DNA from 4 places in the Pantoea sp. Ae19-2 genome. Region 4 is predicted to be linked to each of the others. Evidence: predicted binding sites of a transcription regulator. Region 4 holds the regulator's gene; each other region holds the start of a gene.

Region 1 (7,918 bases), 1.4 Mb from region 4:
CAGATGACATAGCCTGAACACTGGCCAGCAGCGCGTGCATATCCTGTTCCGCCACCGCATTGATACCAATTTTCATCAGCTTCCATGAAAAATCCTTTGCCACCAGGCCGGACGCGCCAATGCCGACCAGCAAAATGCGGCGTGCGCGCTTGAGCAACTGCAGGATGGCGTTTAATTTCTCTTCACTGTTGATATCCAGCGTGGCACGAATCGCAGAGAGCTTCTCCGTGAGTAATTTTTCCCCCACGGCTTTGAGCGGATCGTCGCTCAGGATCTGGTTGTGCACGGTGATGGCATCTTTGTCCGCCAGCGATTCACTCAGCGCCAGCTTAAGTGCCGGAAAGCCTTTGTATCCCAGTTTTTGTGCGAATTTAACCACGCTCGACTGGCTGACCCCGGATTCTTCCGCCAGCTTTTGTGAACTCAGATGCCGTGCCCGATCCGGTTGTGACAGTAAAAAATCCGCCAGCCGACGCTCGTTCAGCGCCAGAGAGGGATAAAGCTGGCGAATGCGCAGCAATGAACTCATGCTCAATCCTCATGATTTAGCGGATGTTCCGCATGGAATAAATGATTCTATGCGCATTGTAGTCACTGGAATAAAAAATGACAGCCATCGCCTCGTTGGACGAAGATGACTACAATAGAGGCTGTTGATGCCAATTAGGTAAAAAGGAGTGTTGTTTGACCAACGATATACAACGTCGCGTGGTGTTTTTCGACCTTGATGGCACATTGCACCAACAGGACATGTTTGGCACCTTCATGCGCTATCTGCTGCGCCGCAAGCCGCTTAATCTGCTGCTGGTGGTGCCGTTGCTGCCGGTTGTGGGCGCGGGTTTATTGTTTAAGGGACGCGCCGCGCGCTGGCCGATGAGTTTGCTGCTGTGGTCGATCACCTTTGGCCGCTCTGAAGCAACACTGCTGCGGCTGGAAGCCGAATTCGCGCAATGGTTTCGACAACGCGTTAAAGCATTTCCCGTGGTGCAGAAACGACTCAGTGAATACCTTAGTAGTGATGATGCCGATGTCTGGCTGATTACGGGCTCACCGCAGTCGCTGGTGGAGCAGGTCTATTACGACTCCGCATTTCTACCGCGGGTGAAGCTCATCGCCAGCCAGATGCAGCCCGGTTTAGGCGGACGCATATTGAAAATGCGCTGTCTCGGCCATGAAAAAGTGGTGCAGCTTGAGGAGCAAATCGGCACGCCCTTACAGCTGTATAGCGGTTACAGCGACAGCAAACAGGATAACCCGCTGCTGTTCTTCTGCCAGCACCGCTGGCGCGTCACCCCGGGTGGCGAATTACAACAGCTGGAATAACCGCTGTCACGCTTCGGTTTTACGGATTCGATGGTTATAATGCGCCGCTTTTTTGCTGCCGGGAGTGGTCTGCGTGACTCAAGAACAAGATGAATACTGGATGCGCCGGGCGCTTACGCTGGCGCAGCGCGCATGGGAGCAGGGCGAAGTGCCGGTGGGTGCGGTGCTGGTTCAGGGCGATCGGGTGATAGGCGAGGGCTGGAACCGGCCTATCGGGCAGCACGATCCCACCGCCCATGCGGAGATCATGGCCTTACGTCAGGGCGGGAAAGTGCTGGAGAATTATCGCCTGCTCAATACCACGCTTTACGTCACGCTGGAGCCCTGCATTATGTGTGCGGGCGCGATGGTGCACAGTCGCATTGGCCGTCTGGTTTATGGCGCGCACGATGTAAAAACCGGCGCAGCCGGCTCACTGATTGATATTCTGGGCCATCCGGGAATGAATCATCAGGTGGCGCTGCATCAGGGAGTGCTGGAAGAGGAGTGCGCGGCAATGCTGAGCGACTTTTTCCGCATGCGCCGCCAGCAACAAAAAGCGCTGCGTCAGGCGCAGCGCGAAAGTTAATTCATTGCCACCTCAGGCGTGACGGCAGGATAACCTTTTCCCAGCTCTGCCTCCAGGGCCGCCTGTTGGGCAATGCGTTTTTCCTGCTCCTGCAAATAGCCCACCAGGCTAATTTCATATTTGCGGATATTCTCCACGTAATTATAGGCTTCCTGCCCGCGTGCATAGCCATAGGTGGTTTGTGAGTAGTAGCGCTTCTGGCTCAACATGGGTAGCCGCAGTTTGACATCTGCCCAGCTGTCGGGATTTCCACCCTGTTTAGCCGTGAGCTTACGCACATCCAGCATATGCGCATAGCCCATGTTATAGGCCGCCAGGGCAAACCAGATACGCTCATCTTCCGGAATCGTTTGTGGCACCTTTTCCATCATGTTTTGCAGATACTCGCTGCCGCCACGGATGCTCTGCTCTGGATCGGTACGGTCACCTACGTCAACGCTGTCAGCGGTATTCCGCGTTAACATCATCATGCCGCGGACGCCGGTAGGCGACGTCGCCTGCGGATTCCAGTGCGACTCCTGATAGGAAATCGCCGCCAGCAGCCGCCAGTCGATATTTTTGGCGTACTTTTCAAACAGGGGTTTTATATCGGGCAGCACGTTATCAATGGAGCGCAGGAAGGTGCGGGTATCCACGTAGTCGAAGGTGCCGACGTGACCGAGATATTTCTCTTCAAGTCTTGCCATCGCCCCTTCTTCTCCCATGCGGTTAAAGAAATCCAGCATGGCGGCGTTCAGGCTGTCATCGCTTTCGTGCGGTAAATACCACGTTACCGGTTCTTCATCGGTGACGTCGAAAGCCACGGCCAGTTGGGGATGAATGCGCTGAAGCAGGGAAATCGTCACGGAATCGCCAATCGTATAATCCAGCTTGCCTTCCGCCACGGCTTCCAGCAGGGCTTTCGGACTTTGATCGGTCGAAATGGCCCAGTCGAGATCGGGATAGTGATTCGCCCGGGCGTTTTTAAGCGTCGACAGATAAGCCGATCCAGAGGCAACAACCAGTCGCCCCTTTAAGTCACCCAGGTTTTTTGGCCGCGGTTTGTCCACGCGATAGACCAGCTGCTGCGAAACGCTGTAGTAGCCCGGGCCGATCTGATAACGCGACAAACGCTCATCGTTATAAATCAGACCTGCCGCCAGCAGATCCGCTTTGCCGTCGTCGAGCGCATCGAACAGATCGCTGAGGTTGGCGCGCACCGTTATATCAAGCTTAACGCCCAGATAATCGGCAAAACGCTTCGCCAGCTCGTAGTCCATCCCGGCCGGTGCTTTATTCACGGTGTAGTAAGTCAACGGCGAGTTTACGGTACTGACGCGTAGCACTCCCCGTGATTTAATCTGTGAAATCGTATCTTGTCCTCCCCCGTACCAGGGAATAGACGGCCACAGTGCCAGAGCCAGCAGCACGGTAAGCAGACCGATAACCAGATAATTAAATTTTAGGCGTTTCAAATAGTTATCTCTCGATGGCTCCAAGGCCTCTGTCTTTTAAGGCAGTATTGATCTTGTTTTAACTCCCAGAGCGAGGGGCATTTTGCGCAACAAACACCGGCAGAGCAACTTATAAAGCAATTTTTGCGCAAATTTCAGGCAAATCTTGATGGCCATAAATTTTGCGCAAACGGTTTCGTCGCGGAGTGGGTTTCTTTATAATACGCCCCGTTTTCCCCTGTTGCGCCCAATGAAGCGTCGCCCGGCGCTTCGAAGACGAGAGATCTTATGATGGAAATTCTGCGTGGTTCGCCCGCCCTGTCGGCATTTCGTGTAAACAAATTGCTGGCCCGCTTTCAGGACGCTCATCTGCCGGTGAGTGATATTTACGCTGAGTACGTCCATTTTGCCGATGTCAGCGCGCCGCTGAGTGAGGATGAAAAATCCCGTCTGCAGCGCCTGCTCAAGTACGGTCCTTCTCTCGCTGAACATGCGCCACAAGGGCGTTTAACTCTGGTCACGCCACGTCCTGGTACGATATCGCCGTGGTCATCAAAAGCCACAGACATTGCTCATAACTGCGATCTGTCGCAGGTGCGTCGTCTGGAACGAGGCATGGCCTTTTATGTCCAGGCACCTCAGCTTTCTGAAAGCCAATGGCAAACGCTCTCCGCACTGCTGCACGACCGCATGATGGAAACGGTTTACAGCGATTTCAGCGAGGCTGAGCAGCTGTTTGCTCACCATGAACCTCAGCCGGTCAAAAGCGTTGATGTGCTGGGTGAGGGCCGTCAGGCGCTGGTTCAGGCCAATATGACGCTCGGCCTGGCGCTGGCCGACGACGAAATTGACTACCTGCTGGCGGCCTTTACCCGGCTGGGACGCAATCCGAACGACATTGAACTTTATATGTTTGCCCAGGCGAACTCTGAGCACTGTCGCCACAAAATCTTTAACGCTGACTGGATCATCGACGGCGAAAAACAGCCTAAATCACTGTTTAAAATGATTAAGAACACCTTCGAGCAAACGCCGGATTATGTTCTGTCAGCCTATAAAGATAACGCGGCGGTAATGGAAGGCTCGGAGGTCGGTCGCTTCTTCGCGGACGCAGAAAAGGGTGAGTACGCCTATCACCAGGAAGCCGCACACATTCTGATGAAGGTTGAAACGCACAACCACCCAACCGCGATTTCGCCCTGGCCTGGCGCTGCAACCGGCTCCGGCGGTGAAATTCGTGATGAAGGCGCGACGGGGCGCGGTGCCAAGCCGAAAGCGGGCCTGGTCGGGTTCTCGGTGTCGAACTTGCGCATCCCCGGCTTCGAACAGCCCTGGGAGGAGGATTTTGGCAAGCCCGCACGCATCGTCAGCGCGCTGGATATTATGACCGAAGGCCCACTGGGCGGCGCAGCCTTTAACAACGAATTTGGTCGTCCGGCCTTAAACGGCTACTTCCGGACCTATGAAGAGCAGGTTAACAGCCATAACGGGACTGAACTGCGCGGCTACCACAAGCCCATTATGCTGGCTGGCGGCATCGGAAACATTCGTTCGGACCACGTTCAGAAAGGTGAAATCACCGTCGGGGCCAAACTGGTCGTGCTGGGCGGGCCGGCGATGAATATCGGCCTGGGCGGCGGTGCGGCATCATCCATGGCATCAGGCCAGTCCGATGCGGATCTCGACTTTGCATCGGTGCAGCGTGACAACCCTGAAATGGAGCGTCGCTGCCAGGAAGTGATCGACCGTTGCTGGCAACGGGGCGATGACAACCCGATTCTGTTTATCCACGATGTGGGCGCGGGCGGCCTGTCCAACGCCATGCCGGAACTGGTCAGCGACGGTGGACGCGGCGGTCGCTTCAACCTGCGCGACATCCTGAGTGATGAACCGGGAATGAGCCCGCTTGAAGTCTGGTGTAACGAATCACAAGAGCGCTATGTGATGGCCGTTGCCCCTGAAAAGCTGGCCGAGTTTGCTGCCATTTGTCAGCGCGAACGTGCGCCGTATGCGGTGATTGGTGAAGCCACTGAAGAGCAGCACCTGACCCTGAACGACAGCCACTTTGATAACAGCCCGATTGATATGCCGCTGGACGTCCTGCTGGGCAAAACCCCGAAAATGACGCGCGATGTGGTGAAACTGCAGGCGAAGGGCGATGCCCTGCAGCGCGAGGGCATTACGCTGACGGACGCGGTAAATCGCGTGCTGCACTTGCCAACCGTAGCGGAAAAAACCTTCCTGATCACCATCGGCGATCGCAGCGTAACCGGCATGGTGGCGCGCGATCAGATGGTGGGCCCCTGGCAGATCCCGGTTGCTAACTGCGCCGTTACGACGGCCAGTCTCGACAGCTACCATGGCGAAGCCTTCGCGCTGGGCGAGCGTGCGCCTGTCGCACTGCTGGACTTCGCCGCCTCGGCCCGTCTGGCCGTGGGTGAAGCACTGACTAACCTGGCCGCGGCGCCGGTCGGTTCGTTGAAGCGGGTGAAACTCTCGGCTAACTGGATGTCGGCCGCGGGCCATCCGGGTGAAGATGCGGGCCTGTATGAAGCCGTAAAAGCCGTCGGTGAGGAACTGTGTCCGGCGCTCGGCATCACTATCCCGGTGGGTAAAGACTCTATGTCGATGAAAACCCGCTGGCAGGAAGGCACCGAACAGCGCGAAATGACCTCGCCGCTGTCGCTGGTGATCACGGCTTTTGCAAGGGTAGAAGACGTACGTCGCAATGTGACGCCACAGCTGGTCGCCGATCGGGACAACCTGCTGCTGTTAATCGACCTTGGCAACGGCGCTAACACCTTAGGCGCGACGGCGCTGGCTCAGGTTTATCGTCAACTGGGTGACAAGCCTGCTGATGTCCGTGATGCAACGCAGCTGGCTGGCTTCTTTAATGCCATTCAGGCACTGGTCAGCCAACAAAAACTGCTGGCTTACCATGACCGCTCAGACGGCGGCCTGCTGGTTACTCTGGCGGAAATGGCTTTCACCGGTCACTGTGGCATCGAAGTCGATATCGCGGCGCTGGGCAGCGATGCACTGGCTGCGCTGTTCACCGAAGAGCTGGGGGCGGTGATTCAAATCAACGCGGCGGATCGCGAAGCCGTGGAGCAGATTCTTGCTGAACATGGCCTGGCGCACTGCAGCCATGTGCTGGGCAGCGCACAGTCGGGCGATCGCTTTGTGATTCGCTCAGGCGACAGCGCGGTTTACAGCGAAAGCCGCACCATCTTGCGGACCTGGTGGGCAGAAACCACCTGGCAGATGCAGCGTCTGCGTGATAATCCGGCCTGTGCCGATCAGGAACATCAGGCAAAGCAGGATGACACCGATCCCGGACTGAACGTTAACCTGACCTTTAAGCCAGACGAAGACGTTGCAGCACCGATGATTGCGACGGGCGCGCGTCCACGCGTTGCCGTGCTGCGCGAGCAGGGCGTTAACTCGCATGTGGAAATGGCGGCCGCCTTTGATCGGGCAGGTTTTACGGCGGTTGACGTGCATATGAGTGACCTGCTGGCGGGCCGGATCGATCTGGAACCTTTCCAGGCGCTGGTGGCCTGTGGCGGTTTCTCCTACGGTGACGTATTGGGCGCGGGTGAAGGTTGGGCGAAATCCATTCTGTTTAACCCGCGCGTACGCGATCAGTTCGAGTCGTTCTTCCATCGCCCACAAACGCTGGCACTGGGCGTGTGTAACGGCTGCCAGATGATGTCTAACCTGCGTGAATTGATTCCGGGTAGTGAGCTGTGGCCGCGCTTTGTCCGTAACCAGTCTGAACGTTTTGAAGCACGCTTCAGCCTGGTTGAAGTGGCTGCCAGCCCGTCGTTACTGTTGGATGGCATGGCCGGTTCCCGTATGCCGATCGCCGTATCGCACGGCGAGGGCTTCGTGGAGGTGCGTGATGGCGCGCACCTTGCCGCACTGGAATCGAAAGGGCTGGTGGCGCTACGTTATGTCGATAACACAGGCAAGGTGACGGAAGCCTATCCGGCAAACCCGAATGGCTCGCCAAACGGTATTACTGCGGTGACCAATGAAAGTGGACGCGTCACAATTATGATGCCGCATCCAGAGCGTGTGTTCCGCACGGTCAGCAACTCATGGCACCCGGCTGAATGGGGCGAAGACAGCCCCTGGATGCGCATTTTCCGCAATGCACGGAAACAATTGGGTTAAGAGCGGCGAAAAAAGACCGGGAGGCCTGAGTGCCTCCCTTTTTTTATTCCCCGTTTGTTGGCAAAAGGAGACATACGTCACCTTTTGTTGTCGCCGATTGGTGACATCTATCTTTATGATTTCTATAGATTGAAAGGGAAAAGCAAAATTGTGTTGGTATCTGGCGACACTTTTAGCGGACCAGACAGTCTGAAATGAGCGAAGTCAGCTGAATGGTTTTTTCAAAATATTGATTACAAAGGTATTTTAAAAACTGGCATGAACCTTGCTATACTATGCCTGTTGCTCATTCATCTGTTTATGATTGCCACCCCACAGCGGGCAGAGCTCATAAAATCCGAATGACGCACCAAACGGAGCCTGTCGTCCACCCAACCGATAATCGTATGTTCTGCATCGTTATCAAGCATCGGAC
Region 2 (7,918 bases), 1.2 Mb from region 4:
CGCATTTTTACTATCCTCTGGATGTAGAAAAGATGCAGCGCGCCGGACAGTGCCTGCTGGGCGAGAATGATTTTACCTCTTTCCGCGCCGTGCAGTGTCAGTCGCGAACGCCGTGGCGCAACGTGATGCACCTGAACGTCACGCGCCACGGGCCTTATGTGATTGTCGATATTAAAGCCAATGCGTTTGTGCACCATATGGTGCGCAATATTGTCGGTAGTCTGATGGAAATTGGCTGCGGCAATCAGTCAGAATCCTGGATGGCGGAACTGCTGGCGGCTAAAGATCGCACGCTGGCGGCGGCAACGGCGAAAGCCGAAGGGCTTTATCTGGTGGCGGTGGATTATCCCGTGCATTTTGCTTTACCTCAGCCGGCGATGGGGCCATTGTTCCTCGCGGATTAATTAACCTTACGTACAAGGGATCGTTATGGAGTTTATCCATTTTGTGGTCGATTTTATTCTGCACATTGATGTGCATCTGGCCGAATTAGTCGCGCAGTATGGCATCTGGATCTACGCCATCCTGTTTCTGATTTTGTTCTGCGAAACGGGCTTAGTCGTCACGCCGTTTTTGCCGGGTGATTCACTGCTGTTCGTGGCAGGGGCGCTGGCCGCGTTGCCGGGTAACGATCTCAACGTGCATCTCATGGTGGCGCTATTGGTCATTGCCGCTATTCTGGGGGACGCCGTGAACTACACCATCGGCAAACTCTTTGGCGAACGGCTGTTCAGCAACCCGAACTCGAAAATTTTCCGCCGCAGCTATCTGGATAAAACCCATGCCTTTTATGCCCGGCACGGTGGGAAAACCATTATCCTGGCGCGCTTCGTGCCCATCGTGCGGACCTTTGCGCCTTTCGTCGCCGGAATGGGACACATGTCCTACCGCCACTTCGCCCTGTTTAACGTCGCGGGCGCGCTGGCCTGGGTGCTGCTGTTTTCCTATGCGGGTTATCTGTTTGGCGATTTGCCCGTGGTACAGGAAAACCTTAAGCTGCTTATCCTCGGGATCATCGTGGTGTCGATTCTGCCAGGTGTGATTGAAATCTGGCGCCATCGCCGCCAGGCTAAGCAGTAAAATTATCCCTGAGTAGCCGCGTTGCTCAGGGGTAAGACCAGATTTTTATCCACAGTCTTAATTGGTTGTGGTTTAATGAGCGACATTTACCGTCTGCTGAAGCGGTTTTCAGCAGTATCAAGACGACTGGACCAGGTCAGTTTTAAACAGAAAGGTCATCAATGAGCTGGATTGAACGCATTCTTAATAAAAGCAACATTACGCCCACAAGTCGCGCCAGTATTCCGGAAGGAGTGTGGACAAAATGCGACAGCTGTGGCCAGGTACTTTATCGTGCCGAGCTGGAGCGTAATCTTGAGGTCTGCCCTAAGTGCGACCACCACATGCGCATGCATGCCCGTGAGCGCCTGGCGAGCCTGCTCGATCAGGGCACGCTGGTTGAGCTGGGCAGCGAGCTGGAACCCAAGGATCTGTTGAAGTTCCGGGATTCCAAAAAGTATAAAGATCGTCTGGTTGCTGCACAGAAAGCCACGAATGAGAAAGATGCGCTGATCGTGATGAAAGGTCAGCTGCACGGTATGCCGGTTGTGGCGGCCGCCTTTGAATTCGCCTTTATGGGCGGCTCAATGGGATCGGTGGTTGGCGCACGTTTCGTCCGGGCTGTTGAGCAGGCGCTGGAAGATAACTGCCCGCTGATCTGCTTCTCCGCCAGTGGCGGTGCGCGTATGCAGGAAGCGTTAATGTCGCTGATGCAGATGGCCAAAACCAGTGCCGCGCTGGCGAAAATGCAGGAACGCGGTCTGCCGTATATTTCGGTGCTGACCGACCCGACCATGGGCGGCGTCTCTGCCAGCTTTGCGATGCTGGGCGATCTGAATATTGCCGAACCTAAAGCCCTGATCGGCTTTGCGGGTCCACGTGTGATTGAGCAGACCGTTCGTGAAAAACTGCCGCCGGGCTTCCAGCGGAGTGAGTTTTTGATCGAGAAAGGGGCGATTGATATGATCATTCGTCGTCCGGAAATGCGCTATAAACTGGCGAGTCTGCTGGCAAAAATGATGAATCTGCCCGCACCGCTGCACGACGGTGAAGCGTTCGCACCTGCGACGAGCCATCCGGAGAGCAACGAGGCCTGACAGGAGACAGAAGGTGCGCAGGTCGCGCCTTCCACCAATGCACCGTATACCTTGCGGCTTTCATCGGGTATAAATTTGCAAAACGGGACATATGGACAATCTTCACCTTCCTCAAGCCACGTCGCCTTTGGCCACGTGGCTTTATTATCTTGAGCACCTCCACTCTCAGGCGATAGAACTGGGCCTGGATCGTATTCGCCAGGTGGCGCAAGGTCTGGACCTGCTCAAGCCTGCACCCTTCGTTTTTACCGTTGCGGGCACCAATGGCAAAGGGACCACCTGTCGCACCCTGGAAACCTTACTGATGGCAGCCGGCTATCGGGTTGGGGTTTACAGCTCGCCGCACCTTGTGCGCTACACCGAGCGCGTCCGGATTCAGGGGCAGGAACTCAGTGAAGCCCAACACAGCGCCAGTTTTGCCGATATTGAGGCCGGACGGGGTAAGGTTTCTCTGACCTACTTTGAATTTGGCACGCTCTCGGCGCTTAACCTGTTTAAGCAGGCGGGGCTGGATGTCGTCATTCTGGAAGTCGGGTTGGGCGGTCGGCTGGACGCGACCAATATTGTCGATGCGGATGTCGCGGTGATTACCAGTATCGCGCTGGATCATACCGACTGGCTTGGCCCGGATCGTGACAGTATTGGCCGGGAAAAAGCCGGTGTCTTCCGCCAGGCGAAACCCGCCGTGGTCGGTGAACCTGATATGCCTGCCACAATTGCTCAGGTTGCCCGTGAAAAAGGTGCGCGGTTAATGCAGCACGGGCGCGACTGGCACTATCATCAGCAGGCAGAGAGCTGGTCGCTGCGCGATGCGCAAGGCGAGCTGCATGATTTACCGCTGCCTCAGGTGCCGTTGCCAAATGCGGCTACCGCACTGGTGGCGCTGCGCGCCTCCGGGCTGAACGTGAGCGATGCAATCATTCGTGCGCATCTGCCGCTGGCGATTTTACCGGGACGCTTTCAGACCATCAGCGAATCCCCACGGGTGATTCTGGACGTTGCCCACAATCCGCATGCGGCGACCTATCTGGCCTCGCGACTGGCTGCATTGCCGCAAAGCGGACGCGTCCATGCGGTTGTGGGGATGCTGCACGATAAAGACATTGCGGGCACTCTGGCGGCCCTGGCACCTCAGGTGGACTGCTGGTATTGCGCACCCTTGGCCGGTCCGCGCGGTGCCAGCGCGGAGCAGCTCATGGCGCACGTAACGTCCGCTCAGGCATTTGCGGATGTTGAACAGGCCTGGCACCAGGCGCGCCAGCAGGCGGAAGCGCAGGATATTATTCTGGTCTGCGGCTCTTTCCTGACGGTGGCGCAGGTTATGGAATCGATTGAAACGGAGAAAGGACGTGGCGAGTAAGTTTCAAAACCGTTTAGTCGGTACCGTTATTCTGGTGGCCGTCGGCGTGATCGTATTGCCGGGGCTGCTGGATGGTAAGAAAAAACATTATAAAGAAGAATTTGCCGCGATCCCGCTGGTGCCCAAACCCGATGACCAGCAGGACAGCGAAATGGTGCCGCCGGTGACGCAGTCGCTGCCTGCGCATCCGCCAGCAGGCGCAGGCAGTGCGGTCAGCCATTCTGATACGGATGATGATGCCGCCGCCGAGGGCAGCAGTCAGCCCGAGCAAAGTAGCGAACCGAGCGTGGTCTCACCGCCACCGGTCCATTCGTCTCCGGCCACGGCAGCGCCGAAAGCCAGGCCGGTTGAGCCAACCCGACCCAAACAGGTTGAGCAGGCTAAACCGAAGTCGGTCGAGCAGACGCAGAGCAAACCGGTAGAAAAAACCAAACCGGTTGAGCAGGCTAAGCCTGTTGAAAAAACTAAACCGGCCGAGCAGTCGCAGCCTGCGGAAAAAACCGCGCCTGCGGAGCAGCCCAAAGAAACGCAGCCTGCCGGTCAGGCTTACGTTGTTCAGTTAGGCGCACTCAAGAACGCCAGCAAGGTTAACGAGATTGTGGCGAAACTGCGCCTGTCGGGTTACCGGGCCTATACCGTGCCGTCTACGCCCGTGCAGGGACAAATCACCCGCATTTACGTGGGGCCGGATGCGTCAAAAGCCAAGATGCAGGCGGCCGTCGGCGAGCTGAAGAACGTTTCAGGCTTGAGCGGCGTGGTTAAGTCTTACAGCGCCCGCTAAAGCGCCGATTGGCGCTGCCGATAGAAATAACAGGCAGCGCCAATCGGGATGAGAACGGCAGTGCCTGACCCGGCTTAACGCTAAATTTCTGACAACTTTTCAGCCTGTTAGCGGGGTGAAAATGACACAGGCGAAGACGGATTTTTTCATCGCCTTTTTTATGGATGCAGAACCTGAAAACCCCTACGCAAACGTTTTCTTTTTCTGTTAGAATGCGCCCCGAACTGGAAGCAGGGGTGCAATGGCACTGGCGCTGGAAGAGTTCATGATCTGGATTGATTACGTCATTATTGCGGTAGTTGGTTTTTCGGCTTTGGTCAGCCTGGTTCGAGGGTTTGTCCGCGAAGCCTTATCTCTTGTTACCTGGGGATGCGCGTTTTTTGTCGCCAGTCATTACTATGCCTACCTTGCAGTCTGGTTCACAGGTTTTGACGACGAACTGGTTCGTAACGGAATCGCGATTGCGGTGCTGTTCATCGCGACCCTGATTGTGGGCGCAATCGTGAACTACGTTATCGGCTCGCTGGTTGAGAAAACTGGCCTGTCGGGAACCGATCGGGTATTAGGCGTTTGTTTCGGGGCATTGCGTGGTGTGCTCATCGTGGCCGCTCTGCTGTTCTTCCTGGATACATTCACGGGCTTTTCAAAGAGCCCGGACTGGCAGCAGTCTCAACTTATTCCCGAGTTCAGTTCTATAATCAGGTGGTTTTTTGACTACCTGAAAAGCACGTCGAGTTTTTTGCCCCGGTGAGACCACCGGGCGTACGGCTTAATGAGGAAATGACAACATGTGCGGTATTGTCGGTATCACCGGTTTCATGCCGGTCAACCAGTCGATCTATGACGCGTTAACGGTGCTCCAGCACCGTGGGCAGGATGCCGCAGGCATTTGTACCATCGATGCGCTGAACTGCTTCCGCCTGCGTAAGGCTAATGGTCTGGTCAGCGATGTTTTCGAAGCGCGTCATATGCAACGTTTACAAGGCAACATGGGGATTGGTCACGCACGCTATCCTACCGCGGGCAGCTCCAGCGCTTCTGAAGCCCAGCCATTCTACGTTAACTCGCCGTACGGTATTTCCCTTGCCCATAACGGTAACCTGACCAATGCCCACGAGCTGCGTAAGCAGCTGTTCGAAAAAGGCCGCCGTCACGTTAATACCACCTCCGATTCTGAAATCCTGTTGAATATCTTTGCGCAGGAACTGGATCGTTTTCAGCACTATCCGCTGGAAGCCGATAACGTGTTTGCCGCCATCGCTGCCGTCCACCAGCAGGTGCGTGGCGCCTATGCCGTGGTGGCGATGATCATCGGTCACGGCATGGTCGCCTTCCGCGATCCTAACGGCATTCGGCCACTGGTGCTGGGCAAACGCGTCATTGCCGATGGCCGTACCGAGTACATGGTCGCCTCCGAAAGCGTGGCGCTGGATACCCTGGGTTTTGAATTTATCCGTGACGTGGCACCGGGTGAAGCGGTTTACATCACTGAGCAGGGGCAGCTTTCAACCCGTCAGTGTGCCGAAAATCCAAAAAACAATCCTTGCCTGTTCGAATACGTCTATTTTGCGCGTCCGGACTCCTTCCTGGATAAGATTTCGGTCTACAGCGCCCGCGTGCGCATGGGCACCAAGCTGGGTCAGAAGATCGCCCGCGAGTGGGAAGATCTGGATATCGACGTGGTGATTCCCATTCCGGAAACCTCGATGGATACCGCGCTGGAAATCGCCCGCATCCTTGATAAGCCTTACCGTCAGGGGTTTGTGAAAAACCGCTACGTGGGCCGCACCTTTATCATGCCGGGCCAGCAACTGCGCCGCAGCGCCGTTCGCCGCAAGCTCAACGCTAACCGCGCTGAGTTCCGCGACAAGAACGTGCTGCTGATTGATGACTCAATTGTTCGTGGCACTACCTCCGAGCAGATTATCGAGATGGCGCGAGAGGCGGGCGCGAAAAAAGTCTATCTTGCGTCTGCCGCGCCGGAAGTGCGCTTTCCTAACGTCTACGGCATTGATATGCCCAGCGCGACCGAGCTGATTGCCCACGGCCGTGAAGTGGAAGAGATTCGCCAGATTATCAAAGCAGATGCGCTGATTTTCCAGGATCTCGATGACCTTATCGAAGCCGTACGGGAAGAGAACCCGGATATCGTGCAGTTTGAGTGCTCCGTCTTTAACGGCATCTACGTGACGAAAGACGTCGATCAGGGCTATCTTGAATATCTGGAATCCCTGCGTAACGACGATGCGAAAGCCATCGCCCGTCAAAACGAAGTCGAAAACCTCGAACTGCATAACGAAGGGTAAGCGAACCTGAATGTAAAAAGGAGGGCGGGATTTATCCCGCCCTCTGTGTTTTCTGCCGGTCTGCGCTATTATGGTGCACTTTGCCACTGCAAGGTTGAACGATGAAACGACTCATTATTGGTATTTCGGGCGCAAGCGGCGTGATCTATGGCGTCCGGCTATTGCAGGTCTTGCAGCAGATCAGCGACGTGGAAACCCATCTGATCATCAGCCATGCGGCACGTCAGACGCTGAGCCTGGAAAGCGACTACAGCCTGCGGGACGTCCAGGCGCTGGCCGACGTGGTTCATGACGTGCGGGACATTGCCGCCAGTATCTCCTCCGGGTCGTTCAAAACGTTGGGCATGGTGATCCTGCCGTGCTCAATGAAAACCCTGTCCGGTATTGTTCACAGCTACAGCGACTCGCTGCTGACGCGCGCAGCAGACGTGGTGCTGAAAGAGCAGCGTAAACTGGTCCTGTGCGTACGTGAAACCCCGCTGCATATTGGTCATCTGCGCATGATGACGACCGCGGCCGAACTGGGGGCCATCATCATGCCGCCGGTGCCGGCGTTTTACCACCGTCCAACCACTATCGAGCAGCTTGTCGATCAGACCGTTAATCGGGTCATTGATCAGTTTGATATTGAACTACCGCAGGACTTGTTTGTGCGCTGGCAAGGTGCATAAGCGTGTTCTTTCGCCCTTCTTTGGTGCAGAAACGCGGGGGCGATCACTGTTCCTGCATTTCTTGAACTAAAAGTTCACAACATCGCTTTTTCTCTGCGACATCACTGATATATTCCTTTCACAAACCCAGTCTTTTCGTCACCAAACGGGCGGCTGGGCAGACGGCAAAACTGCAGAACTGGCATGAAACATGCACAGGAAAAGGCAGTGTTCGTCGCAAACACACATCATGCATCACATAACAATAAGCAATTTACTTGAGGGTAATCTATGAAGAAGCGTGTTCTGGCTCTTTCTTTAATGTTGGGCCTGTCCAGTGCGGCCAGCGTATTTGCAGCAGTACCGACCTCGATTCGTGTCGGCACTGACCCAACATATCCGCCGTTTGAGTCGAAAAACGCGCAAGGACAGCTGGTTGGTTTTGATATCGACCTGGCTAACGAAATCTGTAAACGTATCCAGACCAAGTGTACCTATGTAGAAAGCGATTTTGATGCGCTGATTCCGTCGCTGAAAGCGAAGAAAATCGATGCCATCATCTCCTCGCTGTCCATCACCGCTAAACGTCAGGAAGAGATTGCGTTCTCAGACAAACTGTATGCCGCTAACGCACGCTTAGTCGCGCCGAAAGGATCAAAAATCGA
Region 3 (7,918 bases), on a different contig from region 4:
TCCACCGGAAGCATGCATTTCGGTATAAATAAAACCGGGCCGCACGCCGTTCACGCGGATCCCCTGCGCGGCAACCTCTACCGCCAGCCCGGTGGTCAACGTATCGACGGCTCCTTTGGACGCGGCATAGTCAACATATTCCCCAGCAGCGCCTAAGCGGGACGCGGCAGAAGAGACATTCACAATGGCTCCACCTTCCCCACCGTGATGCCATGCCATGCGCTTCACCGCTTCCCGGCAGCAGAGAAAATATCCGGTAACGTTTGTCGTCAGCACGCGATTGATACGTTCCGCCGTAAGGTTTTCAATGGTCGATTGCTGGAACAAGATGCCGGCGTTATTCACCAGGGCGGTCAGCGGCCCAAATGCGTTATCGATTTCGGCGAACATCGCCATCACCTGCAGCTCATCGGCAATATCCGCCCGCAGCGCCAGCGCTTCTCCGCCCTGGGCAATGATCGTCTTGACCACTTCATCCGCAGCCTGCTTATTGCGGAGGTAGTTCACCACCACTTTATAACCATGCTGAGCCAGCAAAAGCGAGGTTGCTTTACCCATTCCCCGGCTGCCGCCGGTAACCAAAGCTATCTTCATGCGACTCTCCAGAAACAAGAAAGGGCACCGAAGTGCCCTTAAGGTTGATGACAAAGAGGAAAAAAGCGTGGTTTTTTCCTCTTTGTGATTATCAGCCGAAAATCAATAAATTGATTTTCCTTATTTTTTTGACGAATCGTCTAGCATTTCTACTATCACCAGAGGATTGTCAGCAGTCTTTAGGGCACCGAAGTGCCCTTGATTCAATCTGTAAAAACTATTCGTACTCGCTCATCGGCACGCAGGAGCAGAACAGATTACGGTCGCCGTAAACGTCGTCAAGGCGCTTCACGGTTGGCCAGTATTTATTGTTGAGACCTGCCGGGAAGACCGCCAGTTCACGGGTGTACGGGTGCGCCCACTCGGCAACAATTTCATCCTGAGTGTGCGGCGCGTTCACCAGCGGGTTGTCTTCCAGCGGCCATTCGCCTGCAACGACGCGGTCGATTTCGCTGCGGATGGACAGCATTGCATTAATAAAGCGGTCCAGCTCCACTTTGCTTTCGGATTCGGTTGGCTCAACCATCAGCGTGCCCGCTACCGGGAACGACATGGTTGGCGCGTGGAAGCCGAAGTCGATCAAGCGCTTGGCGATATCCAGCTCGCTGATGCCGGTTTCTTCTTTCAGCGGACGAATATCCAGAATACATTCGTGAGCCACACGGCCATTCGCGCCGGTGTAGAGCACCGGATACGCGGATTTCAGGCGAGTCGCGATGTAGTTGGCGTTCAGAATCGCTACGGAGCTGGCTTTCTTCAGGCCGTCCGCGCCCATCATGCGGATGTACATCCAGCTGATTGGCAGAATAGAGGCGCTGCCAAACGGGGCGGCGGAAACCGCGCCTTGCTGGGTCAGCATCTCTTCAATCTGCACCACGCTGTGGCCCGGTACAAACGGAGCCAGATGCGCTTTCACGCCGATTGGGCCCATGCCCGGGCCGCCGCCGCCGTGCGGAATGCAGAAGGTTTTGTGCAGGTTGAGGTGTGAAACGTCAGCGCCGATATACCCCGGCGTGGTGATCCCCACCTGGGCGTTCATATTGGCGCCGTCCAGGTAAACCTGGCCCCCAAACTGATGCACGATCTGGCACACTTCGCGGATCGTTTCTTCGTACACGCCATGAGTGGACGGGTAAGTCACCATGATGCAGGAGAGCGCTTCGCCCGCCTGTTCGGCTTTAACACGCAGATCCTGCAGATCGATGTTGCCTTGTTTATCACAAGCCACGACGATCACTTCCATACCCGCCATTTGCGCCGAAGCCGGGTTGGTACCGTGCGCAGAGCTTGGGATCAGGCAGATGTTGCGGCTGCCTTCGTTGCGGCTTTCGTGGTAGCGGCGGATAGCCAGCAGGCCAGCGTATTCGCCCTGGGCGCCGGAGTTCGGCTGCATGCACAGCGCGTCGTAGCCGGTCAGTTTCACCAGCCAGTCGGACAGCTGGGCGATCATCTGGTGGTAGCCTTCGGCCTGGTTTGCCGGGCAGAACGGGTGCAGCTCGGCAAATTCCGGCCAGGTGATCGGGATCATTTCGGCCGCAGCGTTCAGCTTCATGGTGCAGGAGCCGAGCGGGATCATCGCCTGGTTGAGCGCCAGATCTTTACGCTCCAGAGAGTGCATGTAGCGCATCATCTCGGTTTCGCTGTGGTAGCGATTAAAGACCGGGTGGGTCAGGATCTCGTCATCGCGCAGCATCGGAGCCGGAATGGACTGGCTGTCGTTGGCAACGTCACGATCCAGCTTGTCGATATCCAGGCCGTGAGCATCGCCCAGCAGCACGTCGAACAGAGCAACAACATCTTCACGGGTGGTGGCTTCATCAAGAGTGATGCCTACCGCGTTCAGGATGTCGCTACGCAGGTTAATTTCACGCGCTTCGGCACGCGCCAGCACGGCGGCTTTATCAGCCACTTCAACACAAAGGGTGTCGAACCAGTGTTTGTGGCGCAGAACCAGCCCTTTCTGCTGCAGGCCGGCGGCCAGAATGTCGGTCAGGCGGTGGATGCGGCCTGCAATGCGTTTCAGGCCAGCCGGGCCGTGGAAGACCGCATACAGGCTGGCAATGTTCGCCAACAGCACCTGGGAAGTACAGATGTTGGAGTTCGCCTTCTCGCGGCGGATGTGCTGCTCGCGGGTTTGCATCGCCATGCGCAGCGCGGTGCGGCCAGCGGCATCGCGGGAAACGCCGATAATACGGCCTGGCATGGAACGTTTAAATTCATCGCGAGCGCCGAAGAACGCCGCGTGCGGGCCGCCGTAGCCCATTGGGACACCGAAGCGCTGGGCAGAGCCGAAGACAATGTCCGCACCCTGTTTGCCCGGCGCGGTCAGCATCACCAGCGTCATGAAATCTGCGGCTACGCTGACCACAACTTTACGCTGTTTCAGCTCGGCAATCAGAGCCGTGTAATCATGCACTTCGCCGGTGGTGCCCACCTGCTGAAGCAGCACGCCGAACACATCCTGATGGTCCAGCACTTTCGCAGCATCATCGACAATGACGTCAAAACCGAAGGTTTCCGCGCGGGTACGCACCACGTCCAGCGTTTGTGGATGAACGTCAGAGGCCACGAAGAAACGGTTAGCGTTTTTCAGCTTGCTGACGCGCTTAGCCATTGCCATAGCTTCGGCTGCCGCGGTAGCTTCATCAAGCAGAGAAGCGGAAGCGATATCCATGCCGGTCAGGTCAAGCGTGACCTGCTGGAAGTTCAGCAGCGCTTCAAGACGCCCCTGGGAAACTTCAGGCTGGTAAGGCGTGTAGGCGGTGTACCAGCCTGGGTTTTCCAGCATGTTACGCAGAATCACCGGCGGCGTTTGTACCGCGGTGTAACCCATGCCAATGTAATTTTTGAAGCGTTTATTGCGGCTGGCAATGCCTTTTAACTCTGCCAGGGCCGCAAACTCGGTCGCCGCGGCGCCAATCTGAGGCGGCTCAGCAAGCTGAATATCCTGCGGGACAATGCTGGCGATCAGGTCGGGGAGCGTCTTCGCGCCGACGGTCTCCAGCATCTCTTGCTGCTGCTGCGCGTCCGGGCCAATGTGACGGTCGATAAACGCTTCGTGATTCTCTAACTGACGTAAAGACTGGGTCATGAGCGGTGATTCCTGAAATGGTTTCCCCTCCCCGCAAGGGAGAGGGGTTTAAAAATTACTCGTCTTCTAACAGTGCTTCATAGGCAGAAGCATCCAGCAGCGCAGCAACCTGTGCTTCGTCGCTGGCTTTAATTTTGAAGATCCAGCCTTCGCCATAAGGCTCGCTGTTGACCAGTTCCGGGCTGTCGCTCAGCGCGTCGTTGACCGCAACGATTTCACCGCTGATTGGCGCGTAGATGTCAGAAGCCGCTTTCACGGATTCAGCAACGGCACAATCATCACCGGCAGAAACGGTGGCGCCCACTTCAGGCAGGTCAACAAATACCATGTCGCCCAGCAGTTCCTGCGCGTGTTCGGTGATGCCCACGGTGTAGCTGCCGTCAGCTTCTTTACGCAGCCATTCGTGCTCTTTGCTGTATTTCAGTTCGTTCGGCACATTGCTCATTGTTTTCTCCTGATACCAGATTTCAAAATTTAAAGCGCGACCGGCTTACCGGCGCGAACAAAAATAGGTTTGGTGACTTTGACCGGCATTTCGCGGTTGCGGATCTGCACGATCGCCGTTTCACCGATACCCGCCGGGACGCGAGCCAGCGCAATGCTGTAGCCGAGCGTTGGCGAGAAGGTGCCGCTGGTGATTGCCCCTTCGTGCGTATTGCCCTGCGCGTCGGTAAACCGTACCGGCAGCTCATTACGTAATACGCCTTTTTCGGTCATGATCAAGCCAACCAGCTCTTCGGTGCCGTTCGCACGCTGTGCTTCCAGCGCTTCGCGGCCGATAAAGGCACGATCTTCTGGCTGCCACGCGATGGTCCAGCCCATGTTCGCGGCTAGTGGAGAAACGCCTTCGTCCATGTCCTGGCCGTAAAGGTTCATGCCAGCTTCAAGACGCAGCGTGTCGCGAGCGCCCAAGCCGCAAGGCTTAACGCCCGCCTCAACCAGCTGCGCCCAGAATCCCGCGGCCTTGTCGTTCGGCATTGCAATTTCATAGCCCGCTTCGCCGGTGTAGCCGGTGGTGGCAATAAACAAATCACCGGACTGCACGCCAAAGAACGGTTTCATGCCTTCAACGGCTTTACGCTGCGCTTCGCTAAACAGCGTGGCGGCTTTGGCTTTCGCATTCGGCCCCTGAACAGCAATCAGCGCCAGGTCGTCACGCACGGTGACGGACACGCCAAACGGTTCAGCGTGCTGGTTGATCCAGGCAAGGTCTTTTTCACGAGTAGCGGAGTTAACAACGAGGCGGAAATAGTCTTCAGTGAGGAAATAGATAATCAGGTCGTCAATCACGCCGCCGGAAGCATTGAGCATGGCAGTGTAAAGCGCTTTGCCCGGCTGGGTGAGTTTGGCGACGTCGTTGGCGACTAAGTAACGCAGAAACTCGCGGGTACGGCTGCCGTGCAGATCGACGATGGTCATGTGCGACACGTCGAACATACCGGCGTCGGTGCGTACGGCGTGGTGCTCATCAATTTGCGAGCCGTAGTGCAGCGGCATCATCCAGCCGTGGAAATCAACCATGCGGGCACCGCAGAGCGTGTGCTGTTCAAATAAGGGGGTCTGTTGAGTCATCTTTTCCTCTTTAACCATCTGGTGGCAAGGCGGATTTGGCTTTGCCAACCGTCAGACGAAACCCGGCATCGCCACCGTTCCCCGATAGCGACGCAAACGTTACCTTTGACCTGAACTTACCACCGAACGGGGACGTAAACCATAAGCGAAAAACGGTCATTGCATTAGCTTATGACCAAAATGGGAGAGGAAGTGTGCAGAGTAATTGACTGTAAAAATGCGATTCACTCCACATTAACAGCAGGTATTTAGTGTCGAATTTAGCACTGGCTAACATTTACGACCATTTCAGAAACAAATTGACTACATCGCATAATTTGTAAGATTAGAAAATGTAATCCGAGATTTGTCCTGAGATTAGAATATTTCAAACGAGGGAGCAGATACCCTTCCCGGTCATCGGGAAGGGAAATGTGACGGGGTTATCACTATGGATTCCATCAGGTGGGTGAGTACTGCTCACCCCCGTGTAGCGCGAAGTATGACGAGTATTTATTGCAGCCAGGATGGCAGATCTTGCAACCCCATCGCCTGGCGAACCAGTTGAGGTTTAACTCCCGGCAGCGTATCGGCAAGCTTCAGGCCAATATCTCTGAGGAGTTTTTTCGCCGGGTTGCTGCCGGCGAACAAATCGCGGAAGCCTTGCATACTGGCCAGCATCACCGCCGCGCTGTGCTTGCGGCTGCGCTCATAGCGACGCAGGTAGAGATGCTGCCCAAAATCTTTGCCTTCGCGATGCAGGCGGCGAATTTCCGCAATCAATTCCGCGGCATCCATAAAACCGAGGTTGACGCCCTGCCCGGCCAGTGGGTGAATGGTATGGGCGGCATCGCCCACCAGCGCCAGACGATGGCCGGCAAAGCTGCGGGCGTAGCGGCCCGTCAGCGGGAAGGTGCGGCGCTCGCTTTCAACAGAACACAGGCCGAGACGCATGTTAAACGCAACGGAAAGCGCCTGGTTAAACGCTTCATCGTCGGCCTGCTGCATACGAGCCGCTTCTTCCGGCGGCAGCGACCAGACAATAGAACAAAGATGTGGGTCAGAAAGCGGCAGAAATGCCAGAATGCCTTCGCCGTGGAACACCTGACGTGCGACGGCCTGATGCGGCTCGGCGGTGCGAATCGTCGCTACCAGCGCATGATGGTTATAGTCCCAGAACGTCAGCGGGATATCGGCTTTGTCCCGCAGCCAGGAGTTGGCGCCATCTGCGCCCACCACCAGCCTTGCAGTTAGCATTGTGCCGTCTTTCAGGGTCAGGAAAGCGTCGTTTTCACCCCAGGCGACCTGGTGAATGTCCACGGGGGCCATCAGGCTGATGTCGCTGCATTGCTCCGCACGTTGCCACAGCGCCTGGTGGATCACCGAGTTTTCGATGATGTGCCCCAGGTGGCTAAAACCGAAGCTCTTATCATCAAAGGCGATTTGCCCGAAGCTGTCTCGCTCCCAGACTTCCATCCCGTGATAGCTGCTGGCTCGCTCGCTGATTTTTGGCCACGCGCCCAAATGCGTCAGCAGCTTTTCGCTCGCCGCATTGATAGCCGAAACGCGCAGTTCCGGGGCAGCGTCAGGCCCCAGCGGCTGGGGAAGATGACTTTCAATGACCGCAACGCGCAGGCCGCTGCCCTGAAGTCCGCAGGCCACCGCCAGCCCCACCATGCCGCCGCCGACAATCGCCACATCTACGCTTTGCAAATTGACTCTCCTTTAACGCGCCACCCAACCCAGGGTGCGCTGAGCCAGCACGTCTCGTGCCGGAGTAAAATGTTCCATCGCCATCAGGCCAAGGTTACGGCCCGCCACTAGCGGTGCCCAGCGGTTAGCAAACAGCTGAACCAGCCCGTCAGTGACGCCAATAGTTGCCGCTTTATCTGCGGCACGGCGCTGCTGATAAGCGGCCAGAACCGGGAAGCTGCCGACATCCGTGCCTGCAGCGTGCGCCTCTGCCAACCCTTCAGCCAGCGACATAACGTCGCGCAGGCCAAGGTTGAACCCCTGCCCGGCTATCGGATGCAGCGTTTGCGCGGCATTGCCTACCAGCGCCAGGCGATGGGATACGGTCTGAGAAGCCTGTTGTAACGCCAGAGGATAATGATGACGAATGCCTGCATGGGTAATTCGCCCCAGCCGCCAGCCAAAGGCACGCTGAAGCTGCTGACAAAACGCTGCTTCGCTCCAGCTTTCAACCTCGTCACGGGCATCCAGCGCATGGCACCAGACCAGCGAGCAGCGCCCGTCGGACATAGGCAGCATGGCGATTGGCCCGAATTCGGTAAAGCGCTCAAATGCCCGGCCATGATGGGGTTCAGAAGTAGTGACGTTGGCAATCACGGCGATCTGCTGGTAGCTCTGCGGCTGCCAGGTGATGCCGCACTGCGCCGCCAGCTTAGAACGGGTGCCATCCGCGGCAACCAAAACGTTGCCCTGCAGCTCAACGCCGTTATCCAGCACAACCTGCACGCTATGCTCATGCCGGGTAAACGACGAAACGCGCTGCGGGCAGTGCAGCGTTACGCCAGGCGCTTTACGCAGCAGGCTAAAAAGACGCAGCCCGACGTCGTGCAGCTCCACAACCTGCCCAAGCGCATCAATCTGGTAATCCTCAGCTTCAAGGGTGACGAAGCCGGCGTGGCCTTTGTCGCTGACGTGCACGGTTTTAATTGC
Region 4 (7,918 bases):
TTCTGCACGTAAACACCTGACTTATCTGATTAATAAAGAAATGAGGACTGCTTCAGACGAAGCAGGGCTTAGTGTAACTGGCGCGACCGATTTCTCCAATCTTTGTCACGCAATGCGTTTTGGACTTGTGCCGCCTGTCTCTCAGGCTGTTGAAACCTAACACTTAAGCATGGCTGTGTTAAACTGGCACAAATTTCGTAGAGGCAAAGACTATGTTTACCGGTATTGTGCAGGGCACCGCAGAAATCGTGTCCATTGAAGATAAAGGTCTGTTTCGCACCCATGTGGCCAGGCTTCCTGCTGACCTGTTGCCGGGTTTAGCGCTGGGCGCATCGGTTGCCCATAACGGTTGCTGCCTGACCGTCACCGAAATCAACGGCGATCTGGTGAGTTTTGACCTGATCAAAGAAACTCTGCGTGTGACCAATCTTGGTGATCTCAAGCAGGGCGATGTGGTGAATATCGAGCGGGCGGCAAAATTCAGCGATGAAATTGGCGGCCACCTGATGTCCGGCCACATCATGACCACGGCTGAAATCTGCAAAATTGTCCGCTCTGAAAACAACCGCGAAGTCTGGTTTAAAATTCAGGATCCTTTGCAGATGAAATATATCCTGCACAAAGGATTTGTGGGCATCGACGGTATCAGTCTGACCGTAGGCGACGTGACCAAAACAAAATTCTGCGTTTATCTTATCCCCGAGACGCTGGAGCGAACCACTCTCGGCGCCAAAACCTTCGGCGACAGAGTTAACATCGAAATCGATCCCCATACTCAGGCTATTGTGGACACGGTGGAGCGCGTCCTCGCCCAGCGTGAAGATGCCGCGCTCAGGGCACTGGCAGAGCAGGCCGATCAGCCCGAAACGGATCGGGATGAATAGCGGTAAATAGCGGTAAATAACGCCAGCCGTGACCAAAGCGTTGCCCACAGGCCAGCAGGTTGCCGTGTCGCCCGCTGTTTTCCAGGACGACTGACGTCTGTGCAGTGTCAACTGCCCGGGCGAAAACGCCCGGCGTGAATGTGCTGCTGCCCTGGACTGCGGTTTAAGATCGCGATTTTCCCGTCTGCGAAGGTGGGGGCAGGCAGATAACGCGGCAACCGGGCTTACCGGCTGCCGTCCGCGTTCGGTCCGGACAGTATTGACCTTGCCACGGCGCATAAACGGGCGCAATCATCGCGCCACCCGCAATCCCCCCTCAACGCCACGGCTGAAGACAACCTGCCAGAGCTGAATCTCACGGGCGCGAAACGCACCGGCGCAGGCGTTCAGGTAGTAGGAGAACATGCGTCGGAAACGTTCTTCGTAACGTCCGGCCAGGTCAGGCCAGGCTCGCTGGAAACGCTCATGCCAGGCCATCAGCGTGGTGTCGTAGTCAGCGCCGAAATTGTGCCAGTCTTCCATAATGAAATGCGGTTCGCTGACGTCGGCAATATGGCGTAAAGAAGGCAGGCAGCCATTCGGGAAAATATACTTGCCGATCCACGGATCGACGTGCATATCCGTTTTGAGCGCGCCAATGGTATGCAGCAGAAAAATTCCGTCTGGCTTGAGGTTGCGATTGACCGTGGCAAAGTAGGTTGGGTAGTTTTTCGGCCCCACGTGTTCGAACATCCCCACCGAGACGATGCGGTCAAACTGCTGATTCAGATCGCGATAATCCTGAAGCAGGATAGTGACATCCAGCCCTTCGCAGCGTTGCTGCGCCAGCTTTTGTTGTTCTGCAGAGATCGTCACGCCTTGTACGCTGACGCCATAGTTTCTTGCTGCATAAGCCGCCAGACCGCCCCAGCCACAGCCAATATCCAGCAAGGTCATACCGGGTTTCAGTTGCAGCTTGCGACAGATCATGTCCAGTTTGGCTTCCTGTGCCGCCTCAAGCGTAGTGGCGTCTTTCCAGTAGCCGCAGGAGTATTGCATGTAAGGATCGAGCATCAGGGTAAAAAGGTCATTACCCAGATCATAGTGCGCTTTGCCGACTTGCCAGGCCCGTTTTTTCGACTGCAGGTTAACCAGCCGGGCCAGCGCAATGCGCACGATATCCTGCACGTGATGAGGAAGCTGCTCATCAAGCTTATGTTTCAACGCCCGATGAAAAAACATATCCAGCCGCTCGCACTCCCACCAGCCGTCCATATAACTTTCGCCCAGCCCCAGGGAGCCCTTTTGCAGGACGCGTTTAAAAAAATCGGGATGTTTAACCTGAATGTCCCATGGGCGGGAACCGTTGATTTCGATGTCTGCTTTTTGCAATAACTCATGAACGATACGGTACCAATGGTTTCGTTCGATATTCACTTCTGCTACACATGTTGAACTCATAGCCACTCCATCACCAGAACTGTCAGAACCTGAGAAAGAGCAGGAGCCGTTTCTCAGGATTATGAGAAAAGTCACAGATGACGCCTTGCGCCAGACAACCTTAAGCGTACAGAGAAAGGGTGCAATGCAAGGGCCAGCAGAGTGCATTTGCCCACAAAGACACCTTCACAGCGATGAGGCTGCGTCAAACATTGTTATTATGATGGTACGGCGAATCAGGGCCCGGCACAGGAGGCGCTGGCGGGCCCGTCACGTGTTGATCACTCAGACGACAAAAGTCGTTGCCTCAGTTATTATCCTGGCAGGGATGTGCCGTTGAGGCAATATCAGTTTGTGCGCCGGTGCGGCGCTGCATCTGATAGCCTGCCAGCGCCAGTACAATCGTCACCGCCATGATGAGCGTTGTGGTGAACAGCGCCTGGGTCAGGCCCGCCGAGACGGCCAGGCTGGCGACAAAGCACAGGCCCAGCTGCAGCGTGTTCTGCAGGGCGGCGGCTCTGCCGGTCGCATGGGGGAAGGGCAGAAGTGCACTGGATACGACGATGGGATAAATCGCCCCGTTCGCCAGCGCCATGCCGCAAAACGGCACCAGCAAAGCGGTGAGTGAAACCGAGCCTGACAGGGCGACGGCAAACAGGGCCAGTACGCTAAGGCTATAGACGATGAGCAGCCATGGCAGCAACTGCGCCCCTTTGAAACGGTTAAGGAGCGCACGGCAGCCAAAACCGCCGACTAAGAAAGCAATGGTCTGCGGAATATAGCTTAAGCCGATATCAGCAGGCGACAGGCCAATCGCTGCCAGAATAAACGGTGATCCGGTCAACCAGGCAAAAAAGCTGGCCGAGCAGGCAGAATACATCAGGACGTTACCGCTGTAGACGCGTGAACGCAGCAGCGTCATAAAACCGGGCTGTGACGGGGCCGGGCGGCGGGCTGTTTGTACCGATGGCAGGCGCAGCGTAATCAAGATCAGGGCTGCGGCAATCGCGGTCAGAACGACAAAAATTGAGCGCCAGTGAAAATGGCTAATCAGCCAGGCTCCCAGCAGCGGGGCCAGCGCAGGAGACAGCGCGACCAGCGGCATAATAGTGGCAAAGACTTTATTCGCGCGCGACTGAGGATAGCGATCGACCACCAGGGCCTGCCAGCTCACGGCAGCCGCGCACACGCCGATGGCCTGAATGAAGCGCAGCACCAGCATCAGTACGACGTCGTCCACCCACAGCATCCCCGCACAACCCAGCGCAAACAGGCTCAGTCCTGCCAGCAATACCGGTTTGCGGCCAATACGATCTGACAGCGGTCCCCATACCAGCTGACCACAGGCAAAACCCGCCAGGAACAGGCTCATACTGGCGCTGATCATCCCGGCGGAGGTGTTAAAACTTTGCTGCATGGCCCCGAAGGCGGGCAGGTACATATCGGTGGCCAGAAAGCCCAGCATACTGAGCACGGCAAGATAGGGAATGAATCCTTTAGAAGCTGACATCTGATTCTCATTTTTTGCAGGATAAACGCGGGGCAGTGTAAAAGCTGTACTTCATACTGTGAAACGGTAAAATTTGCCTGTTGCTGTTAAAAAATTTAAAGGCAGGATATGTGGTCTGAATATGCGCTTGAAGTGGTTGATGCGGTCGCGCGTGGCGGCAGTTTCAGTGCTGCGGCCCAGGAGTTGCACCGTGTGCCTTCTGCCATCAGCTATACCGTTCGCCAGCTTGAAACCTGGCTGGCGGTACCGCTGTTTGAACGGCAGCACCGGGAGGTTGTTTTGACACCTGCGGGCGAACATTTTGTGCGAGAAGGCCGCAGCGTCATCAAAAAAATGGATGCCACGCGCCGTCAGTGCCAGCAACTGGCCAACGGCTGGCGAGGGCAAATCGCGATTGCGGTGGACTGCATTGTGAAACCGCACCGAACCCGTCAGTTCGTCAGGGATTTCTACCGCCACTTTCCGGATATGGAGCTCCACATCAGTTATGAAGTGTTTAACGGCGTATGGGATGCGCTGGCTGACGGAAGAGTCGAGGTCGCAATAGGCGCGACTCAGGCGATTCCGGTGGGCGGGCGGTTTGCTTTCCGCGATATGGGAACCCTGAACTGGCGCTGCATCGTCGCGCGGGAACATCCGTTAACCCAGGTCGCCCGGCTGGATGATGAGGCGTTGCGCAACTGGCCTTCGCTGGTGCTGGAAGACACCTCGCGTGCGTTACCGCGCCGTATGACCTGGGCTCTGGATAATCAACGCCGACTGGTGGTGCCTGAATGGCAGACCGGGCTGGACTGCGTCCGGTCCGGGCTGTGCGTCGCAATGGTGCCGGGGCACTTAGCCCGCCCGCTACTGGACAGCGGCGAAGTGACCGAACTTAACTTGCCCCAGCCTTTTCCAGAAAGTCCCTGCTGCGTCAGTTGGGCGGAAGATCGCGCATCACCGGCATTGGGCTGGTTGCTCAATTACCTGGGTGATGCGCAAACGCTCAATCAGGAGTGGTTGAGCGAGGATTAGCGACGGTAGTCGCGATAGGGACCGTAGCCTACAGAGCGTCGCTCAATCAGTGTCGGATGCACTTCGATGGTTTGCGACTCTTCACGCTTGCTGGTAATGCGGTCCAGCAGCATCTCCAGAGCCTTCTCCCCCAGTTGCGCTTTTGGCTGGTGCACGGTAGTGAGTGCAGGCGTGAAATAGCGTGCGTTGCGCACATTATCGTAGCCAATCACCGAAATATCCTGCGGGACGCGCAGGCCCATTTCATCGGCGGCACAGATAGCGCCCATGGCCATAATATCGCCACCGCAGAACACCGCGCTTGGGCGCTGCTTCTGCGACAGAATTTGCTGCATAGCCTGATACCCGGATTCAGGCTCGAAATCGCCCTGCACAATCCACTCTGAACGCGGCTGAATACCGGCTTCTTCCAGCGCCTTGAGGAAACCGGCATGACGGCCACCACCGGTGTTACGTTCCATTTGCCCTGGAATGGCGCCGATATCGCGATGCCCGCGTTCGATGAGGTAGCGGCCGGCCAGATAACCGCCCTGAAACGCATTATCCAGCACCGTGTCAGTAAAATCGGCACGGGATTCGCCCCAGTCCATGACCACCATGGGAATATTGCGGTTGGCTTCCAGCATTTGCAGCAAATCATCCGGGTACTCAGAACACATGACCAGCAGCCCATCGACGCGCTTCTGCGCCATCATCGAGAGGTAGGCACGCTGTTTTTGCAGGTCGTTATGCGCGTTGCCTAAAATCAGGGTGTAGCCTTTATCAAAGCAGTGATTCTCCACGGCTTCAATAATTTCAGCGAAATAGGGCGCCTCGCTGGAGGTGGCCAAAAGGCCCAGCGTTTTGGTGTGATTCACCTTCAGGCTGCGTGCTACGGCGCTGGGTGAATAATGTAATTCCCGAATCGCTTCCCAGACCGCTTCGCGGGTATCTTCTGCGACAAAGCGCGTCTTATTGATGACGTGAGAAACGGTTGTGGTAGAGACGCCTGCACGTTTCGCCACATCTTTAATTGTTGCCATGAAAATCGAACTCCCGGGCTTATCTAACCTGTTGATAAGCATGTTGTTAAACGTTTGCGTCAGCGGACGGTTATTTCTGCAAAAAAATCGTTTTTCTGACCGGTTATGGGGCATCGGGGCAGGAAATAACGGTTGAAAAGGGTGCTGACGCAACCGATGTTGCGCGCTGTTGCGCAACAAAGAGGGGATTCTAACAAGGCTGCACGGATAAAACGAGATTTTTACCCACGCGTGTGGGAAAATGCTTAACCCCTACTAAAATTGTGCCTAAGGAGTTGTGATGAGTACCGATCTGAAACTGTCATTGATGACCACGGCGGCTGCACTGTTGATGATTATTGCGTTCAGCTTTACCGCCATTCTGAACTAATAAAAAAGCCGGGAAGGTTTCCCTGTCCCGGCTGCGTTCCGTCGGTATGACGGAGGAGTGACGTTTAGCGAACGGTTTTTGGCGTCATGACGCGACGCGCACCAATATAGTGGCGCTGCCAGTAATCTTCGCTTAACGCACTGATTTGAATGTCCTTTCCGGTACGCGGTGACTGAATAAATTTACCGTTACCCAGGTAAACACCCACGTGGTCGGCCGTGCCACGTCCGTTGATGCGGAAAAACACCAGATCGCCTTTCTCCAGCGCTTCCCGATTCACCGGCGCGGCATCCCGCAGGTGATACATTTCATTTGCAGTACGCGGAATTTTAAATTTCACCACATCTTTGTAGGCGTACCACACCAGGCCGCTGCAGTCGAAACCGGTATGCGGCGATTTTCCGCCCCACTGGTAGCGCTTGCCCAGCTGTCCCATCAGTTTTGCCATCGCCGTTTCACGTGCTTTTTGATAGCGCTGACGGTGTGCGTTGCTCATTTTGATGGTGCCGGTATCCTTGCTGTTCGCTTTCGCCACCTTCACCGCGCGTTGATGACCATAGCGTTTCTTGCTGGTGGCATTGGCCGCCACTTTTTTTGTGAGCTTCTTGTGTGAATCAGTCGCTTTGGTCAGGGTTTTGTGAGAGGCAACCGCGTGAGAGGGATTTTTACTGGTTTTAAGCGTTTTGCTGGATTTCTGCTCTGCGGAGGAACGGCTTTTTTTCGCCGACGCTTTAACCGTGCGTCGCTTGCGCCGCTCATCTTCGCGCGCACTTTTTTTCTCTACCTTATGCAAGCTGGCCTTAACCGGCGCCTGCGGTGATGCAGAGGCGACGTTAAAGAACAGTTGCGCAAAAGCCAGAATAAGAAGCGTAATAATTGAACGCATAGTCCGTTTACTGGTTAAGCTGTCAGGTTCAACAGATATCTGACAAGGTTAAGAAAAATCTGATCAACGATCAGCGCCGAAGACATTCTAGTCCAGTTTTTTTTAAAACAGTAAGTCCTTTTTTTATTAATTAATAACTTGGGTAAAAAGCAGGCATAAATAAGCAATTTCAGCAGCTTAACTCAGCAAAATTATTGCAAATTATTAATACATTCACCTTTCGGGTCCCGATGAGCGGGTGGATAGCGCGCAAGCGGACTTAACAAACATGGCGGTTTGCCCTAACGGGAAGAAAATCTCATTTTCAGTCCTGAAGGGAAGTCGCTACAATAAAGAAACACGAAGTGACGAATTAAGGAAGGCAATAATGAGTACTGTAGAAAAAATTCAGCGCCAGATCGCAGAAAACCCGATCCTGCTGTACATGAAAGGTTCGCCGAAACTGCCAAGCTGCGGTTTCTCTGCCCAGGCGGTTCAGGCGCTGTCTGCCTGTGGTGAGCGCTTCGCTTACGTGGATATTCTGCAGAACCCGGATATTCGCGCAGAGCTGCCAAAGTATGCTAACTGGCCAACCTTCCCTCAGCTGTGGGTCGATGGCGAACTGGTTGGCGGCTGCGACATTATTGTTGAGATGTTCCAGCGTGGCGAATTACAACCGCTGGTCAAAGAAACCGCTGAGAAGTTTAAAGAAGCGGAATAATAAAAAAAGGCCGACATCGTCGGCCTTTTCTTCGTTTAACGGGCCTTTACTCCGCCGCGCCCTGATCTTCTGTTGCCTCTTCCGCTAGAGCCAGCGGCCAGCCTCCCAGACGT

What was found. The regulator PurR, encoded in region 4, represses purine synthesis genes. The targets are predictions, from matches to a motif close to CANGCAAACGTTTGCNTG.
Region 1: a site for PurR is predicted at 3,508-3,525, ahead of purL (phosphoribosylformylglycinamidine synthase). Genes of this name have one in related genera too.
Region 2: a site for PurR is predicted at 4,482-4,499, ahead of cvpA (colicin V production protein). Genes of this name have one in related genera too.
Region 3: a site for PurR is predicted at 5,347-5,364, ahead of gcvT (glycine cleavage system aminomethyltransferase GcvT). Genes of this name have one in related genera too.

What each region holds. Positions count from the first base shown of each region.
Region 1 is NZ_JBCHWE010000001.1:520,883-528,800, forward strand. It holds gene AAIE03_RS02545 (MurR/RpiR family transcriptional regulator) at 1-529, opposite strand, end outside; gene yfhb (phosphatidylglycerophosphatase C) at 685-1,323, shown strand; gene tadA (tRNA adenosine(34) deaminase TadA) at 1,397-1,891, shown strand; gene mltF (membrane-bound lytic murein transglycosylase MltF) at 1,888-3,345, opposite strand; gene purL (phosphoribosylformylglycinamidine synthase) at 3,613-7,503, shown strand.
Region 2 is NZ_JBCHWE010000001.1:785,887-793,804, forward strand. It holds gene truA (tRNA pseudouridine(38-40) synthase TruA) at 1-404, shown strand, start outside; gene AAIE03_RS03815 (DedA family protein) at 430-1,080, shown strand; gene accD (acetyl-CoA carboxylase, carboxyltransferase subunit beta) at 1,242-2,156, shown strand; gene folC (bifunctional tetrahydrofolate synthase/dihydrofolate synthase) at 2,248-3,516, shown strand; gene dedD (cell division protein DedD) at 3,506-4,297, shown strand; gene cvpA (colicin V production protein) at 4,563-5,048, shown strand; gene purF (amidophosphoribosyltransferase) at 5,086-6,603, shown strand; gene AAIE03_RS03845 (UbiX family flavin prenyltransferase) at 6,705-7,274, shown strand; gene argT (lysine/arginine/ornithine ABC transporter substrate-binding protein ArgT) at 7,545-7,918, shown strand, end outside.
Region 3 is NZ_JBCHWE010000003.1:173,606-181,523, reverse strand. It holds gene AAIE03_RS23060 (SDR family oxidoreductase) at 1-594, opposite strand, end outside; gene gcvP (aminomethyl-transferring glycine dehydrogenase) at 812-3,685, opposite strand; gene gcvH (glycine cleavage system protein GcvH) at 3,741-4,130, opposite strand; gene gcvT (glycine cleavage system aminomethyltransferase GcvT) at 4,160-5,257, opposite strand; gene ubiI (FAD-dependent 2-octaprenylphenol hydroxylase) at 5,750-6,949, opposite strand; gene ubiH (2-octaprenyl-6-methoxyphenyl hydroxylase) at 6,962-7,918, opposite strand, start outside.
Region 4 is NZ_JBCHWE010000001.1:1,946,050-1,953,967, reverse strand. It holds gene AAIE03_RS08990 (MATE family efflux transporter) at 1-8, opposite strand, end outside; gene AAIE03_RS08985 (riboflavin synthase) at 213-884, shown strand; gene cfa (cyclopropane fatty acyl phospholipid synthase) at 1,176-2,324, opposite strand; gene punC (purine nucleoside transporter PunC) at 2,611-3,813, opposite strand; gene punR (DNA-binding transcriptional activator PunR) at 3,922-4,827, shown strand; gene purR (HTH-type transcriptional repressor PurR) at 4,824-5,849, opposite strand; gene cydH (cytochrome bd-I oxidase subunit CydH) at 6,130-6,219, shown strand; gene AAIE03_RS08955 (C40 family peptidase) at 6,284-7,105, opposite strand; gene AAIE03_RS08950 (Grx4 family monothiol glutaredoxin) at 7,470-7,805, shown strand; gene rnt (ribonuclease T) at 7,852-7,918, opposite strand, start outside.